2 regions of the Streptomyces sp. 4N124 genome follow, and region 1 is predicted to be linked to the other one. Evidence: riboswitches for the same ligand, from Rfam matches in the RefSeq annotation. Region 1 holds a riboswitch; the other holds the start of a gene.
The links. A riboswitch is a leader RNA that binds a small molecule or an ion and turns the genes downstream of it on or off. The one in region 1 is predicted to bind S-adenosylmethionine.
Positions count from the first base shown of each region.

Region 2: another riboswitch for S-adenosylmethionine. It lies ahead of ACTWQO_RS36260 (aminotransferase class V-fold PLP-dependent enzyme); the one in region 1 lies ahead of thrC (threonine synthase).

Region 1 is NZ_JBQQBS010000002.1:78,409-85,347, reverse strand. It holds gene otsB (trehalose-phosphatase) at 42-890, shown strand; gene ACTWQO_RS02335 (alpha,alpha-trehalose-phosphate synthase (UDP-forming)) at 858-2,267, opposite strand; gene ACTWQO_RS02330 (glucosyl-3-phosphoglycerate synthase) at 2,355-3,299, opposite strand; SAM riboswitch class I at 3,469-3,626, shown strand; gene thrC (threonine synthase) at 3,645-4,928, shown strand; gene ACTWQO_RS02320 (MoaD/ThiS family protein) at 5,028-5,303, shown strand; gene ACTWQO_RS02315 (cold-shock protein) at 5,712-5,918, shown strand; gene groL (chaperonin GroEL) at 6,239-6,939, shown strand, end outside.
Region 2 is NZ_JBQQBS010000050.1:17,986-24,924, forward strand. It holds gene qcrB (cytochrome bc1 complex cytochrome b subunit) at 1-542, shown strand, start outside; gene trpD (anthranilate phosphoribosyltransferase) at 609-1,673, shown strand; SAM riboswitch class IV at 1,751-1,867, shown strand; gene ACTWQO_RS36260 (aminotransferase class V-fold PLP-dependent enzyme) at 2,011-3,384, shown strand; gene ACTWQO_RS36265 (protein kinase domain-containing protein) at 3,453-5,588, shown strand; gene ACTWQO_RS36270 (Lrp/AsnC family transcriptional regulator) at 5,598-5,879, opposite strand; gene ACTWQO_RS36275 (rhomboid family intramembrane serine protease) at 5,876-6,613, opposite strand; gene ACTWQO_RS36280 (hypothetical protein) at 6,782-6,939, shown strand, end outside.

The DNA.
Region 1 (6,939 bases):
CCCCGCGCCCCTGAAGGGGCGTTGAGCCGGCCTGCGTGGATATGGTCAGGCTTGTGGACTCGACAAATGAAGCCTTGCCGAACCCCGTCACCCCGCTCGGTCGGGCCGGGCTTGCTGCTCTTCTTGAGCGGCCCGGTAGGGCGATGATCGCCCTTGACTTCGATGGGACGCTCGCGCCGATCGTGGCGGATCCGGAGCGGGCGCGGGCGCATCCGGGGGCGGTGCCGGCGTTGGCCGCGCTGGCGCCGAAGGTGGCCGGCGTCGCGGTGATCACCGGGCGTCCGGCGGAGGTCGCCGTCCGGCATGGCGGCTTCTCCGGTGTTTCCGGTCTGGAGCATCTCGTGGTCCTCGGCCATTACGGCGCCGAGCGCTGGGACGCCGTCACCGACACCGTCACGGCCCCACCGCCGCACCCCGGAGTCGCCGCCGTCCGCGCGGAGCTGCCGGCGCTCCTGGACGGGACCAACGCCTGGATCGAGGAGAAGGGCGGCCGGGCCGTCGCCGTGCACACGCGCCGTGCCGACGATCCCCAGGCCACCTTCGAGGCCCTCCGCGAGCCCCTTGCCGACCTTGCCACCCGCCATGGCCTGATCGTCGAGCCGGGTCGCCTGGTCCTCGAACTCCGGCCACCGGGCATGGACAAGGGTGTGGCCCTCACCGACCACGCGCGCAACATCGGCGCCGAATCCGTCCTCTACGCCGGCGACGACCTCGGCGACCTTCCCGCCTACTCGGCCGTCGACAAGCTCCGCTCCGACGGCACCCCCGGTCTGCTGGTGTGCAGCGGCAGCGACGAGGTGACCGAGCTGAGGGAACGGGCGGATGTGGTGGTGGACGGTCCGGCGGGGGTCGTGCGGCTACTGGCGGAGTTGGCGGCCCGTATCGGGTAGGGCGTGCAGCTGGTCCAGGAACCACTGCGCCGGCGGCAGCGCCGTCGCTGCCGCCGCCAGCCGCTTCGTCCGCTCCCCCCGCTCCCCGACCGGCATCGTCAACGCCTCGTACAACGCCTCGGCCGTGCCCGTCACGTCGTACGGGTTCACGGTGATCGCGTCCTCGCCCAGCTCCTCGTACGCCCCCGCCTCCCGCGAAAGCACCAGCACGCACCCCTCGTCGGAGACGACCGGCATCTCCTTGGCGACCAGGTTCATGCCGTCGCGGATCGGGTTGACCAGGGCCACGTCCGCGAGCCGGTATGCCGCCAGTGAGCGGGCGAAGTCGTCCTTCACGTGGAGTACGACCGGCGTCCAATCCGCCGTGCCGTACCCGGAGTTGATCTCCTCCGCGAGCCGCTGCACCTCGGCCGTGTACTCCCGGTAGACGGCGAGATCCTGCCGCGACGGATACGCGAACGCGACATGCACGACCCTCCCGCGCAGCTCGGGGTGGTCGTCGAGGAGCTGCCGGTACGCCAGCAGGCCGCGCACGATGTTCTTGGACAGCTCGGTGCGGTCGACCCGGACGATGGTCTGGCGGCCCGGCCCGATCTCGGCCCGCAGCGCGGCCATCCGTTCCTCGACGTCGGTCTCGTGCGAGCGCCGGCGCAGGAAGTCGGCGTCGGCGCCCAGCCCGTGCACGCCGACCCGGGTGTCGCCGAGCCCGCCGACGAGGGCTTCGGCGCACGCGGTGAACGCGTCGGCCCAGCGGTGGGTGAGGAAGCCCAGCCGGTCGGCGCCGAGCATCCCGCGCAGCACCTGCTCGGAGATGTCGTCCGGCAGCATGCGGAAGTACTCGACCGGCGCCCACGGCGTGTGCGAGAAGTGGCCGATCCGCAGGTCGGGGCGGAGTTCGCGGAGCATGCCCGGCACCAGCGTCAGGTGGTAGTCCTGCACCAGCACCGCCGCTCCGGCCCCCGCCTCCTCGGCCAGCGCCTCGGCGAACGCGCGGTTGTAGCGGACGTACGACTCCCACTGCCGCCGGAACTCCGCGTCGAAGACCGGCTCCAGCGGCGTCTGGTACAGCAGGTGGTGGACGAACCAGAGGACCGAGTTCGCGATGCCGTTGTACGCGTCCGCGTGCACATCGGCCGGAATGTCCAGCATCCGTACACCGGACTCACCGACTCCGCGCCGTACCGCCTCGCGGTCGCCGTCGCCGAGGGCCGAGCAGACCCACAGGGCGTCCGCGTCCGGCCCGATCGCGGAGAGACCGGACACCAGCCCGCCGCCGCCGCGTTTGGCGTGCAGCGAGCCGTCCTCGCGGACCCCGTACGAGACGGGGCCGCGGTTGGACGCGACCAGTACCTGCGCAGCACCGAAGGTTGCAGCCATACGCCTCAACCTAGCCCAGGCCAGAACCGCTCAAACGTACGGCCCACGCGTATACAACCGGCGCGTTTCGTTACGCCACGCGCACGTTTATGCCGCTTTGCGGGACTGGTACTCGGCGATGTCGGCCATCGGAGGCCGTTCTTCCGTATCCACGGAGTAGGTGCGGGGTTCGAATCCGTCCTCGCTCCGCTCGAACTGGGTGAGGGAGGGGCGGATCAGATGGCCGCGGGCCAGCCTCAGCTGGGCCGTGCGGTAGATCGCGGCCGACATCCGGCCCAGGGCCTGGCCGTCCTGGTGCCGGTGCTTGCGCACGCCGACGTCGACCTGGGCGAGGGCGTCCAGGCCCACCAGATGCAGGGCGTCGACCAGCATGCCCAGCTCCACGCCGTATCCGACGGGGAACGGGAGCTGTTCCAGCAGGGAGCGGCGGGCCGCGTACTCGCCGCCCAGCGGCTGGACGAATCCGGCCAGCTGCGGCCAGTGCATGTTGAGCAGCGGGCGGGCCATCAGCTCCGTCACCCGGCCGCCCTGGCCTGCGGCGCCGCCGAGCGGACGGTCGTACATCCCCTTGACGAGGTCGACCTCCGGGTCGGTGAGCAGCGGGCCGACGATGCCGGAGACGAAGTCCGACTTGAACTCCTTCAGGTCCGCGTCGATGAAGCAGACGATGTCGCCGCTGGTGACGAGGAGCGAGCGCCACAGGACCTCGCCCTTGCCGGGGACGGCCGGGATGCGCGGCAGGATGTCGTCGCGGTGGACGACCCGGGCGCCCGCGGCGGCGGCCACCTCGGAGGTGCGGTCGGTCGATCCCGAGTCGACGACGACGATCTCGTCGACGAGCGGGACCTGCTGCATGAGGTCGTGACGGATCACGGCGACGATCTCGCCGACCGTCTCCTCCTCGTTGAGCGCGGGCAGCACGACACTGACGGTCTGTCCCGTGGCGCGTTTCGCGGCCAGGATCTTGTGGAGCGGGCGATCGGTCAGGGACCAGGAGCGTGCGCTCAACCAGCGCTCGACTTCTTCCAGCACAGTAAGCGGCTCCTCACTGTCGCGGATCACGACTAGAGGTGTGTGATCCATCTCGCGGTTCGGACGACTATCTCAACTGTCCTGGCCTTCGGTTACAGTCTTGAACAACGCTGATGACCATCGCATGTCGGGGGTCGTTGGCGACCACAACCGCATGACAACTGAATACCGCTCATCCAGAGGGGCAGAGGGATACGGCCCGTTGAAGCCCCGGCAACCCTCCAGTCGGTACTCGTAGATCAGTGTTGATCGTTCTCCGCGAGGCTCCCGGCTAGGGAAGGTGCCAAATCCGTCTCACGGCGAGATGCGTCGTGAGGAAGATGAGGAGAAAGGGCCTCGCCTCACATGGCTGCGCAGACAGTTGCAAGCACCACCGACACCGTGAACCTCGGCCCCGCCGCGGCCCTCTCGTGCCGTGAATGCGGTCACCGAGTACCCCTCGGCCCGGTCTTCGCGTGCGAGGAGTGTTTCGGCCCGCTCGAGATCGCCTACGACTTCTCGGCCTACGACGCCGAAGAGCTCCGCAAGCAGATCGAGGCGGGACCCGCGAACATCTGGCGGTACGCACCGCTGCTGCCCGTCCCCGCGGACGTGGCAGACAAGCCCAACATCAACCCGGGCTGGACCAAGCTCGTCAAGGCCGACAACCTCGCGCGCGAGCTGGGTGTCGACGCCGGCAAGCTCTTCGTCAAGGACGACTCCGGCAACCCGACGCACTCCTTCAAGGACCGGGTGGTGGCGCAGGCGCTGGAGGCGGCGCGCGCCTTCGGCTTCACCACGCTGTCCTGCTCGTCGACGGGCAACCTGGCCGGTGCTGTCGGTGCCGCCGCAGCCCGCGCCGGCTTCCGTTCCTGCGTGTTCATCCCGCACGACCTGGAGCAGGGCAAGGTCGTCATGGCCGCGGTCTACGGCGGTGAGCTCGTCGGTATCGAGGGCAACTACGACGACGTGAACCGCTTCTGCTCCGAGCTGATCGGCGACCCGGCCGGCGAGGGCTGGGGCTTCGTCAACGTCAACCTGCGGCCGTACTACGCCGAGGGCTCCAAGACCCTCGCGTACGAGATCTGCGAGCAGCTCGGCTGGCAGCTGCCCGACCAGCTCGTGGTGCCGATCGCCTCCGGCTCGCAGCTCACGAAGATCGACAAGGGTCTGCAGGAGCTGATCAAGCTCGGTCTCGTCGAGGACAAGCCGTACAAGATCTTCGGCGCGCAGGCCGAGGGATGCTCCCCGGTGTCCGTCGCCTTCAAGGGCGGCCACGACGTCGTCCGGCCCCAGAAGCCGAACACGATCGCCAAGTCGCTGGCGATCGGCAACCCGGCGGATGGTCCTTATGTCCTGGACATTGCTCGCCGTACCGGCGGTGCGGTGGAGGATGTGAACGATGAGCAGGTCGTGGACGCGATCAAGTTGCTGGCGCGGACCGAGGGCATCTTCGCGGAGACCGCGGGCGGTGTCACGGTGGGTGTGGCGCGCAAGCTGATCGAGAACGGCGTCCTCGACCCCAGCAAGACCACGGTCGTGCTCAACACCGGTGATGGTCTCAAGACGCTTGACGCGGTTGCCGGCACGGGGCTGACTGCGACGATTCGGCCCAGCCTGGACTCGTTCCGGGAAGCGGGTCTCGGCTAGGGGCCCGTCCCCATTGATTTCGTCTGCGGGCCGGTGGGGGCCGGTCGCGCAGTTCCCCGCGCCCCTGAAGGGGCGCTGTACTGACCGGAGGTTCAAGTCATGAGCGTAAGCGTCCGCATCCCTACCATCCTGCGCACCTACACCGGCGGTGCGGCTGAGGTCTCCGCCGAGGGTGCGACCCTCGCCGACGTCATCTCCGACCTGGAGAAGAACCACACCGGCATCGCCGCCCGCATCCTCGACGACCAGGGCAAGCTGCGGCGGTTCGTCAACGTGTACGTCAATGACGACGACGTCCGTTTTGAGCAGGGGCTGGAGACGGCGACGCCGGACGGGGCCGGTGTCTCGATCATTCCGGCGGTCGCGGGCGGCTGAATCACGCATTGTTCATCGAATGGCCCCCTCCGTGAGAGAAGCGGAGGGGGCCATTCTCTATGGTTGAGCGCGGTACAGTTGGGGAACCTGCTCGGGCTTTCATGCCGGGCGCATATGAGTTCCGCCCGCACGGCCGACAAGAAGTAGCCAAAGTACGCGGGCTTTTTGCGTCATTCGCTCCTTTTATTGGGTCCGACTTGCCCTGGATTTCCACAAATTCTCCGCATTTCACCGACCGGTCGCGCCCAGATTTCTCGTCCGATTGACCTGTTGCAGACGGCAGTTGGACAGATACATTCAGCCGCGGTCGACGCGTTCCGGCGCACGCCCCCAACCGTGGGGGGTGAGGTCTGACCCGGATCCGCGAAGTGTGGATCTGTGCAAGGGCCAGTAATAGGGGAGTTAGGCATGGCTCAGGGCACCGTCAAGTGGTTCAACGCGGAGAAGGGGTACGGCTTCATCGCGGTCGACGGTGGTGCGGATGTATTCGTCCACTACAGCGCGATTCAGATGGACGGCTACCGCACCCTGGAAGAAGGTCAGCGGGTCGATTTCGAGATCTCGCAGGGCCAGAAGGGGCCGCAGGCGGACATGGTCCGTCTCGCGACCAGCTGAAGCACGCGCCGACTGACTGCAGCGACGTTCTTCTGTTCATCTTCGGAGGGCTCGTTTCCCATGGGGAGTCATGGGTTGCGAGCCCTCCGGCATGTCCGGACCCCTTGTCACGCCTGAGGATCACTGAGGAGCGCTTGCACTCGGCATGGGCGAGTGCTAATCATTGGCGTTAGCACTCTGAAGGTGAGAGTGACAACCAGGACCGGGTCGGTGAGGCCCGCAGGCCGGGTGGGGCAAGGAACCACAGGCAGGCGAGCCGTCCGTCGCGGGCGCCAGCGCGGTCCGGAGCAATCCACCCCAGTCCGGGAGGACCACTTCACATGGCCAAGATCATCGCGTTCGACGAGGAGGCACGGCGCGGTCTCGAGCGCGGGATGAACCAGCTCGCCGACGCCGTCAAGGTCACCCTTGGCCCCAAGGGCCGGAACGTCGTCCTCGAGAAGAAGTGGGGCGCCCCCACGATCACCAACGATGGTGTTTCCATCGCCAAGGAGATCGAGCTCGAGGACCCGTACGAGAAGATCGGCGCCGAGCTGGTCAAGGAAGTCGCCAAGAAGACGGACGACGTCGCCGGTGACGGTACGACCACGGCGACCGTTCTCGCCCAGGCCCTGGTCAAGGAGGGCCTGCGCAACGTAGCCGCCGGCGCCAACCCGATGGCCCTCAAGCGCGGTATCGAGAAGGCCGTCGAGGCCGTCTCCGGTGCCCTCCTTGAGCAGGCCAAGGACGTGGAGACCAAGGAGCAGATCGCCTCCACGGCCTCCATCTCCGCAGCCGACACCCAGATCGGCGAGCTCATCGCCGAGGCGATGGACAAGGTCGGCAAGGAAGGCGTCATCACCGTCGAGGAGTCCCAGACCTTCGGTCTGGAGCTGGAGCTCACCGAGGGTATGCGCTTCGACAAGGGCTACATCTCGGCGTACTTCGCCACCGACATGGAGCGTATGGAGGCCGTCCTCGACGACCCGTACATCCTGATCGCCAACTCCAAGATCTCCTCGGTCAAGGACCTGCTCCCGCT
Region 2 (6,939 bases), on a different contig from region 1:
ACAAGCGCGAGCACCACATCCTGGACCGCCCGCGCAACGCACCGACCCGTACGGCCTTCGGTGTCGCCTGGATCACCTGGTACATGGTGCTGCTGATCGGTGGTGGAAACGACCTCTGGGCCACCCACTTCCATCTGTCGATCAACGCCATCACCTGGTTCGTCCGGATCGGGTTCTTCGTCGCCCCGGTGCTCGCGTTCGTCATCACCAAGCGGATCTGCCTCGGCCTCCAGCGCCGGGACAGGGAGAAGGTGCTGCACGGCCGCGAGTCGGGCATCATCAAGCGCCTGCCGCACGGTGAGTTCATCGAGGTGCACGAGCCGCTCAGCCAGGACGCGCTGTACACCCTCACCGCGCACGAGCAGTACGAGCCGGCCGAGATCGGCCCGACGGTCGACGAGAACGGTGTCGAGCGCAAGGTGAAGGGCTCCGAGAAGCTGCGCGCCAAGCTCAGCAAGGCGTACTACGGCGAGGAAGCCCAGATCCCCAAGCCGTCCGTCGAGGAGTACAAGGAGATCACGAGCGGCCACGGCCACCACTGATCTCTTCGCCGTGCCCGCGGCTGGATAGGGTGGGAACACACTCTTCTACGACCCACAGGAGCGGCTATGAGCGCTGTGACCCCCGCTGGAGGCGACACCGCGGCGGGCCGTTCCTGGCCCGAGGTGCTGAACGGTCTGCTGGAGGGCCGGGACCAGAGCGCCGACGACACGGCCTGGGCGATGGACCGGATCATGCGCGGTGAGGCGACCGACGCGCAGATCGCCGGGTTCGCGGTGGCGCTGCGCGCCAAGGGCGAGACCGTGGAGGAGATCGCTGGGCTCGTCCGCACGATGTACGAGCACGCGAATGTGATCGAGGTGCCGGGGCACACGGTCGACATCGTCGGCACAGGCGGTGACGGCGCGAAGACGGTGAACATCTCCACGATGTCCTCGATCGTCGTCGCCGGTACCGGCGCGAAGGTCGTCAAGCACGGCAACCGGGCCGCGTCCTCGGCGTCCGGGGCCTCGGACGTCCTGGAGAAGCTGGGCGTCAGTCTGGAGCTGACGCCGCAGCGGGTCGCCGAGGTCGCCGAGGAGGCCGGGATCACCTTCTGCTTCGCGGTGAAGTTCCATCCGGCGCTGCGTCATGTGGCGGCGGCGCGCGGCCAGTTGGGGATCCGGACGACGTTCAACTTCCTGGGCCCGCTGACCAACCCGGCAAAGGTGAGGGCGCAAGCCGTCGGCGTCGCGGACCTCCGCATGGCGCCGATCGTGGCCGGCGTCTTCGCCGAGCGCGGCAACTCGTCCCTGGTGTTCCGCGGCGACGACGGCCTGGACGAGCTGACCACCACGGCCACCTCCCGGGTGTGGATCGTCCGCGACGGCAAGGTCACCGAGGAGTCCTTCGACCCGCGGGACGTCGGCCTCGAACTGGTGCCGGTTCAGGCCCTCCGCGGCGCCGACGCCTCCTTCAACGCCGAGGTCGCCCGGCGCGTGCTGGACGGCGAGACGGGCCCGGTGCGGGAGGCCGTACTGCTGAACTCGGCGGCGGCCCTGGTGGCGCTGGATCCGACCGGTGCCCCGCTCGCCGAGCAGATCCGCGCCGGGATGGAGAAGGCGGCGGAGTCGATCGACTCCGGGGCGGCGAAGCTGACGCTGGAGCGCTGGGTGGCCGCGAGCAACAAGTAGCGCGGCACGCAAGGAGACGTCCCGCGATCCGGACACGGGTTGCGGGACGTCGATCATTTGACGTACTTTCCTGCCCAGGTCATGAGTGACAGTCATGAGGCCCCGGCCGACTGTCCGGCAACCCTCCGTCCGTGGCGGGGTGCCCCGGGTGAAGACCAGGCCGTAGGCAGCGAGGTCTACGGCAAGCGCGGGCCCCTCTCGAAACCCAGGGGTCCTGGTCGTTCGAGGGAGCCTTCCGTGAGCAAGCGAATGCGATAGGGCCGCAGAGCCCCGCCTCCGCACACCCTTTTCTCTTTCTCGTACGCCGCATGCGTACGCCTCTCACGGGAGTTCACCCATGTCTGTCTCCACCGCTGCCGCCGCCCAGTCCGTTTGCCGTGACATTCCGGGGGCCCTGCCCGTTCTCGGCCGGGATGTCACCGTCCCGCTCGTCACCGGCGGTGAGGTCACCTACGCCGCGCTCGACTACGCGGCCAGCGCCCCCGCCCTCCAGCGCGTCTGGGACGACGTGGCGGCGTACGCGCCGTACTACGGCAGCGTGCACCGCGGTGCCGGCTACCTCTCCCAGCTGTCCACCGACCTCTTCGAGAACGCCCGCGCCACGGTTGCCGAGTTCCTCGACTGCCGCGCCGACGACCAGCTGGTCTTCACCCGCTCCACCACCGACTCGCTCAACCTGCTCGCCGCCGCGCTCCCCGCCGACTGTCAGGTCTTCGTCTTCGAGACCGAGCACCACGCCTCCCTGCTGCCCTGGCGGGACGCCCACGTCACCTACCTCAACGCGCCCCGCACCCCGGGCCAGGCCGTCGAGACCCTGCAGCGCGCCCTTGCCGACCGTGACCCCAACGGCCCCGCCCTGGTCTGTGTCACCGGCGCCTCGAACGTCACCGGCGAGCTGTGGCCCGTACGAGAGCTGGCCGCAGCCGCGCACGCGCACGGCGCACGGATCGTTCTGGACGCCGCCCAGCTGGCCCCGCACCACCCGGTCTCCGTGCAGGACCTCGACGTCGACTGGGTCGCCTTCTCCGGGCACAAGCTGTACGCCCCCTTCGGCTCCGGCGTGCTGGCCGGCCGTGCCGACTGGCTGCGTGCGGCCGAGCCGTATCTCGCGGGCGGCGGCGCCAGCCGGAAGGTCACCCGGCGTACGGACGGGGGAGTGGACGTGGAGTGGCACGACACCGCCGCCCGGCACGAGGCGGGCTCCCCGAACGTCATCGGCGCCTACTCCATCGCCTCCGCCTGCAAGGCCCTGACGGAGGCGGGCCTCGACACCCTGGTGGCCCGTGAGCAGCACCTGATCGCGCAGGTCAGGGAAGGCCTCGCCGAGGTCCCGGAAGTGCGCGTCCTCTCCCTCTTCGGCGACGAGGCCCCCCGCGTCGGCGTCATCTCCTTCGTCGTCGACGGCTGGAACAGCTCGCACTTCGCCGCCGCGCTCTCCGCCGAGTACGGCATCGGCGTCCGCGACGGCCTGTTCTGCGCCCACCCGCTGGTCCGTACCCTGCTCGGCAGCGACCCGCAGTCCCAGGGCGAGTGCGGCGCTCCCGAGGCCGCGCCCGGCGAGAAGTCCCTCAACGCCATCCGCGTGAGCTTCGGCGCGGGCACGCCGGACGAGCATGTCGAACGTTTTGTGAAGGCCGTGAAGGAACTCGTCCAGGACGGCGCGAAGTGGCGCTACCGCACCGAGGACGGCCGCTGCGTCCCGGCTGTCTGACCCTTTGACGCGGACACCGCGTATACGCTCCTTGCTGCGGCCGTACGGAGAAACAGGGGGAGCACGGGGTGCAGGTGCTGCGCGAGACGGATCCTCGGCGGATCGGCCCGTACGAGGTACTGGGCAGACTCGGCTCCGGCGGCATGGGGGAGGTGTACCTCGCCCAGGCGCCGGGCGGGCCGCGGCTGGCGGTGAAGGTGGTGCGGGCCGAGCACGCGGAGGACCGCACCTTCCGCGCCCGGTTCCGGCACGAGGTGCGGGCCGCGCAGACCGTCGGCGGAGCGGGCACGTACACCGCGCGCGTCGTGGACGCCGACACCGAGGCCGAACGGCCCTGGATGGCAACGGAGTTCGTGGACGGGCCGAATCTGCGGGACGCGGTGCTGGACGGCGGGCCGATGCCCGAGGATGCGGTGCGGCTGCTGGCGGCGGCCCTGGCCGAGGCGCTCGCCGCGATCCATGCCAAGGGGCTGATCCACCGGGACCTCAAGCCGTCCAACATCCTGCTGGCGCCGGACGGTCCCCGGGTCATCGACTTCGGGATCGTACGGGCGCTGGAGGCGACGGCGCTGACGAAGACCGGGGTGGTCGTCGGGTCGGTCGGCTATGTCTCGCCGGAGCAGATCCGCAACGGCGCCCGGGTCGGACCGGCCAGCGACGTCTTCTCGCTGGGCGCGGTCCTCGCCTATGCGTCCGGTGGGCGGGAGCCGTTCGGCGAGGGTCAGGATTCGGTCGTCCTGCTGCGGATCCTGACCGGGGACGTCGATCTGTCCGCCGTACCGAAGGCGGCGCTGCCCCTGGTGGAGTCGTGTCTGCGGGACGACCCCGACGCGCGGCCGACGCCCGTGGACGTGGTGGCGGCCGCGGGGCACAGCGCACGCTCCCTGCGGGAGGGACTGCGGGCGGGCTGGTACACCGGCGAGGCCCCGGAAGAGCCCGAGCCGGGCGGTGAGCGCTGGATTCCGGAACGTGCCTCGGGGGAGCGGGAGAGCCGGGTCGAGTATGTGGCCCCGGTGACGGTCACGGACGTACCCACGGTCACGCCGCCCGAGCCGCCCTCCCGGCGCCGGCTGCTGCGGGCCGTGGCGGGCGGCGCGGGGATCGTGGCGGCCGGGGGTGTCGGCGGGTGGCTGTGGCTGCGGGACACCGATGACGGCAAGGGGCAGGCGGCGAGCGGGCCCAGCGCCTCCGCGTCCCGAGTGGGCTGGCAGTACAAGGTGCAGGGGCTCGGCGGGAGGCGCGGGCCCTGCGCCGCGGTGTCGCTCGACGGCAAGCGGGTGTACGTCGGCGGCACGGACGGCTCGCTGCACGCCGTCGGCCCGGACGGCCTGAACGTCTGGCACACGGACCTGGGCGGCGAGGTCATGTCCCCGCTCGCCACCCCGGCCGGCGTGTACTGCCTGCTGTTCGACGGGCAGGAGGGCGCCTCGAAGCTGTGCGCGCTCGGGCACGGCGGCAAGGTGCGCTGGACCAAGCCGCTCGCCATGGGCAACAGTCAGTTCCCGGTGGCCGTGGGCGGGCTCGTCCTGGTGTCGTACGGCGGCTCGTCGGAGGCGGGCGGAGTGCGGGCGTACCGGCCCGACGGCAGCGTGCGCTGGGACACGGCCACGAAGGCGGCGCCGACCAGCGAGCCCATGGTCGCGGACGGGGTCGTGTACGTCGGTACCTTCGCGGACGAGGTGCAGGCCCTGGACGCGGCGAGCGGGCAGCGGCTCTGGTCGGTGCCCGCCGGGTCCGACACCGGGCGGCCGACGCAGGTCGGCGACACGCTGGTGGTGGGATCGGGCGGCGAGCAGATGCTGCACGGCATCAGCCGGACCGGCAAGGCGCTGTGGCACTCGGACAACGAGGACCTCGGCGGCGGCCGCTACGTCAGCTGCGTGCCCTTCGCCGGCCTCGCCGTCACCATGAACGACTTCGCACTCGTCGCCCTGGATCCCGCCGACGGATCGACGGCGTGGACCTTCCTGCTCCCCGGCAACGGGAACCAGTACAGCGATCCCACGGTCGCCGGCGACACCGTCCATGTGCGCCAGGGCTCGATGCTCTACGGCGTCAACCGCCGCGGCAAGCGGACCTGGGAGAAGCGCGTCGAGGGCGGAGCGTCCTTCGGCACCCAGAGCCCGGTAGTCCACCAGGACCGCATCTACGTCGCCACCGCCGACGGCATCACGGCCCTGGCCCTGGGCACCAAGGAGTCGTAGCCGCCCTGGTCAGTTGTCGAGCCCGATCGCGAATGCCGCCTCCAGGTCGTGCTGGGAGTACGTCCGGAACGCCACGTGCGTGTCGGTGCCCTCCACGCCGGGAATCTTGCTGATGCGGCCGGGGATGACGTCCGCCAGATCCTCATGCTCCTTCACCCGGACCATGGCGATCAGGTCATACGTGCCGGTCACGGAGAACACCTCGCTGACGGAGTCCAACGCCGCGATCGACTCCGCGATCTCGGGGATCCGGTCCACGCTGGTCTTGATGAGCACGATCGCGGTGATCACGGCTGTTTCTCTCCCTCGGGGGCGGGCGTCGCTGCGGTGCGCCTCACTCTAGTCGTACGGCCGAATCGGGCCCACGCGTAACAGAGACCCAGGCCGAAGCCGGTCAGATGGGCCAGGTAGGCCACGCTCGGGCCCTGGGAGTCGCGGGCCGCCGCCAGCCACTGCAGTGCCGCCCAGAAGGGCAGCACGACCCAGGCCGGGAAGCGCAGCGGGAGGAAGAAGAGAAACGGGAGGAGACTGGTCACCCGGGCTCCGGGGAACAGGTACAGGAACGCACCGAGGACCGCCGAGATCGCCCCGGACGCACCGACCAGGGACTGCTCGGAGTCGGCGTTGGCAGCCGCGTAGGCCAGCAGGGCCAGATAGCCGCAGCCGACGTAGAAGAGGGTGAACTGCATGCGGCCCATCCGTTCCTCGGTCATCGCTCCGAAGACGTAGAGGAAGAGCATGTTGCCCAGCAGATGCACCCAGCTGCCGTGGACGAACAGGGCCGTGGCCGGAGTGAGGGCCGCCCGCGGGGAGCCCTCGAACAGTTCTGCGGGGACCACCCCCCAGCGAGGGAAGTAGTCCCGCTGGGCGGCGAGCAGCGCGTCGCCGGAGCCGTACGCCGGATTGAGCCCGGCCGCCGGGCCGGCCAGGAAGAGCAGACAGCAGGCGGCGATCAGGGTGTACGTCATCGGGGCCGACGGGATCCGGATGGCCTTGGCCGCTGATGCGCTCCAGTTGCTGATCATGACCCCAGAGCATGACGTAACGGGACGCAGCCGCACAGACCGCCTCGCCGCCGGACCGGCCCGGTGGACGGACGGGCGTCGAGTACGCGCCAGGCCGTAGGGTTACGAGCCACACGCATCAGGGAAGCTGGCGTGACACGGACACTAGAAGGAAAGCGATCAGTCACGATGACGGTTCCCCTGCCGACCGCCTCCACGCGGTGGCGCTGCACCCTCTGCGGCAATCTCACGCGCTTCGACGTGACCCGCTCGTCGAAGGTCGTCGAGTACGTCCACCTCGATCTTGCCGGGGAGCCCAAGGTGGAGGAGCGCGAAGTGGTCAGTGA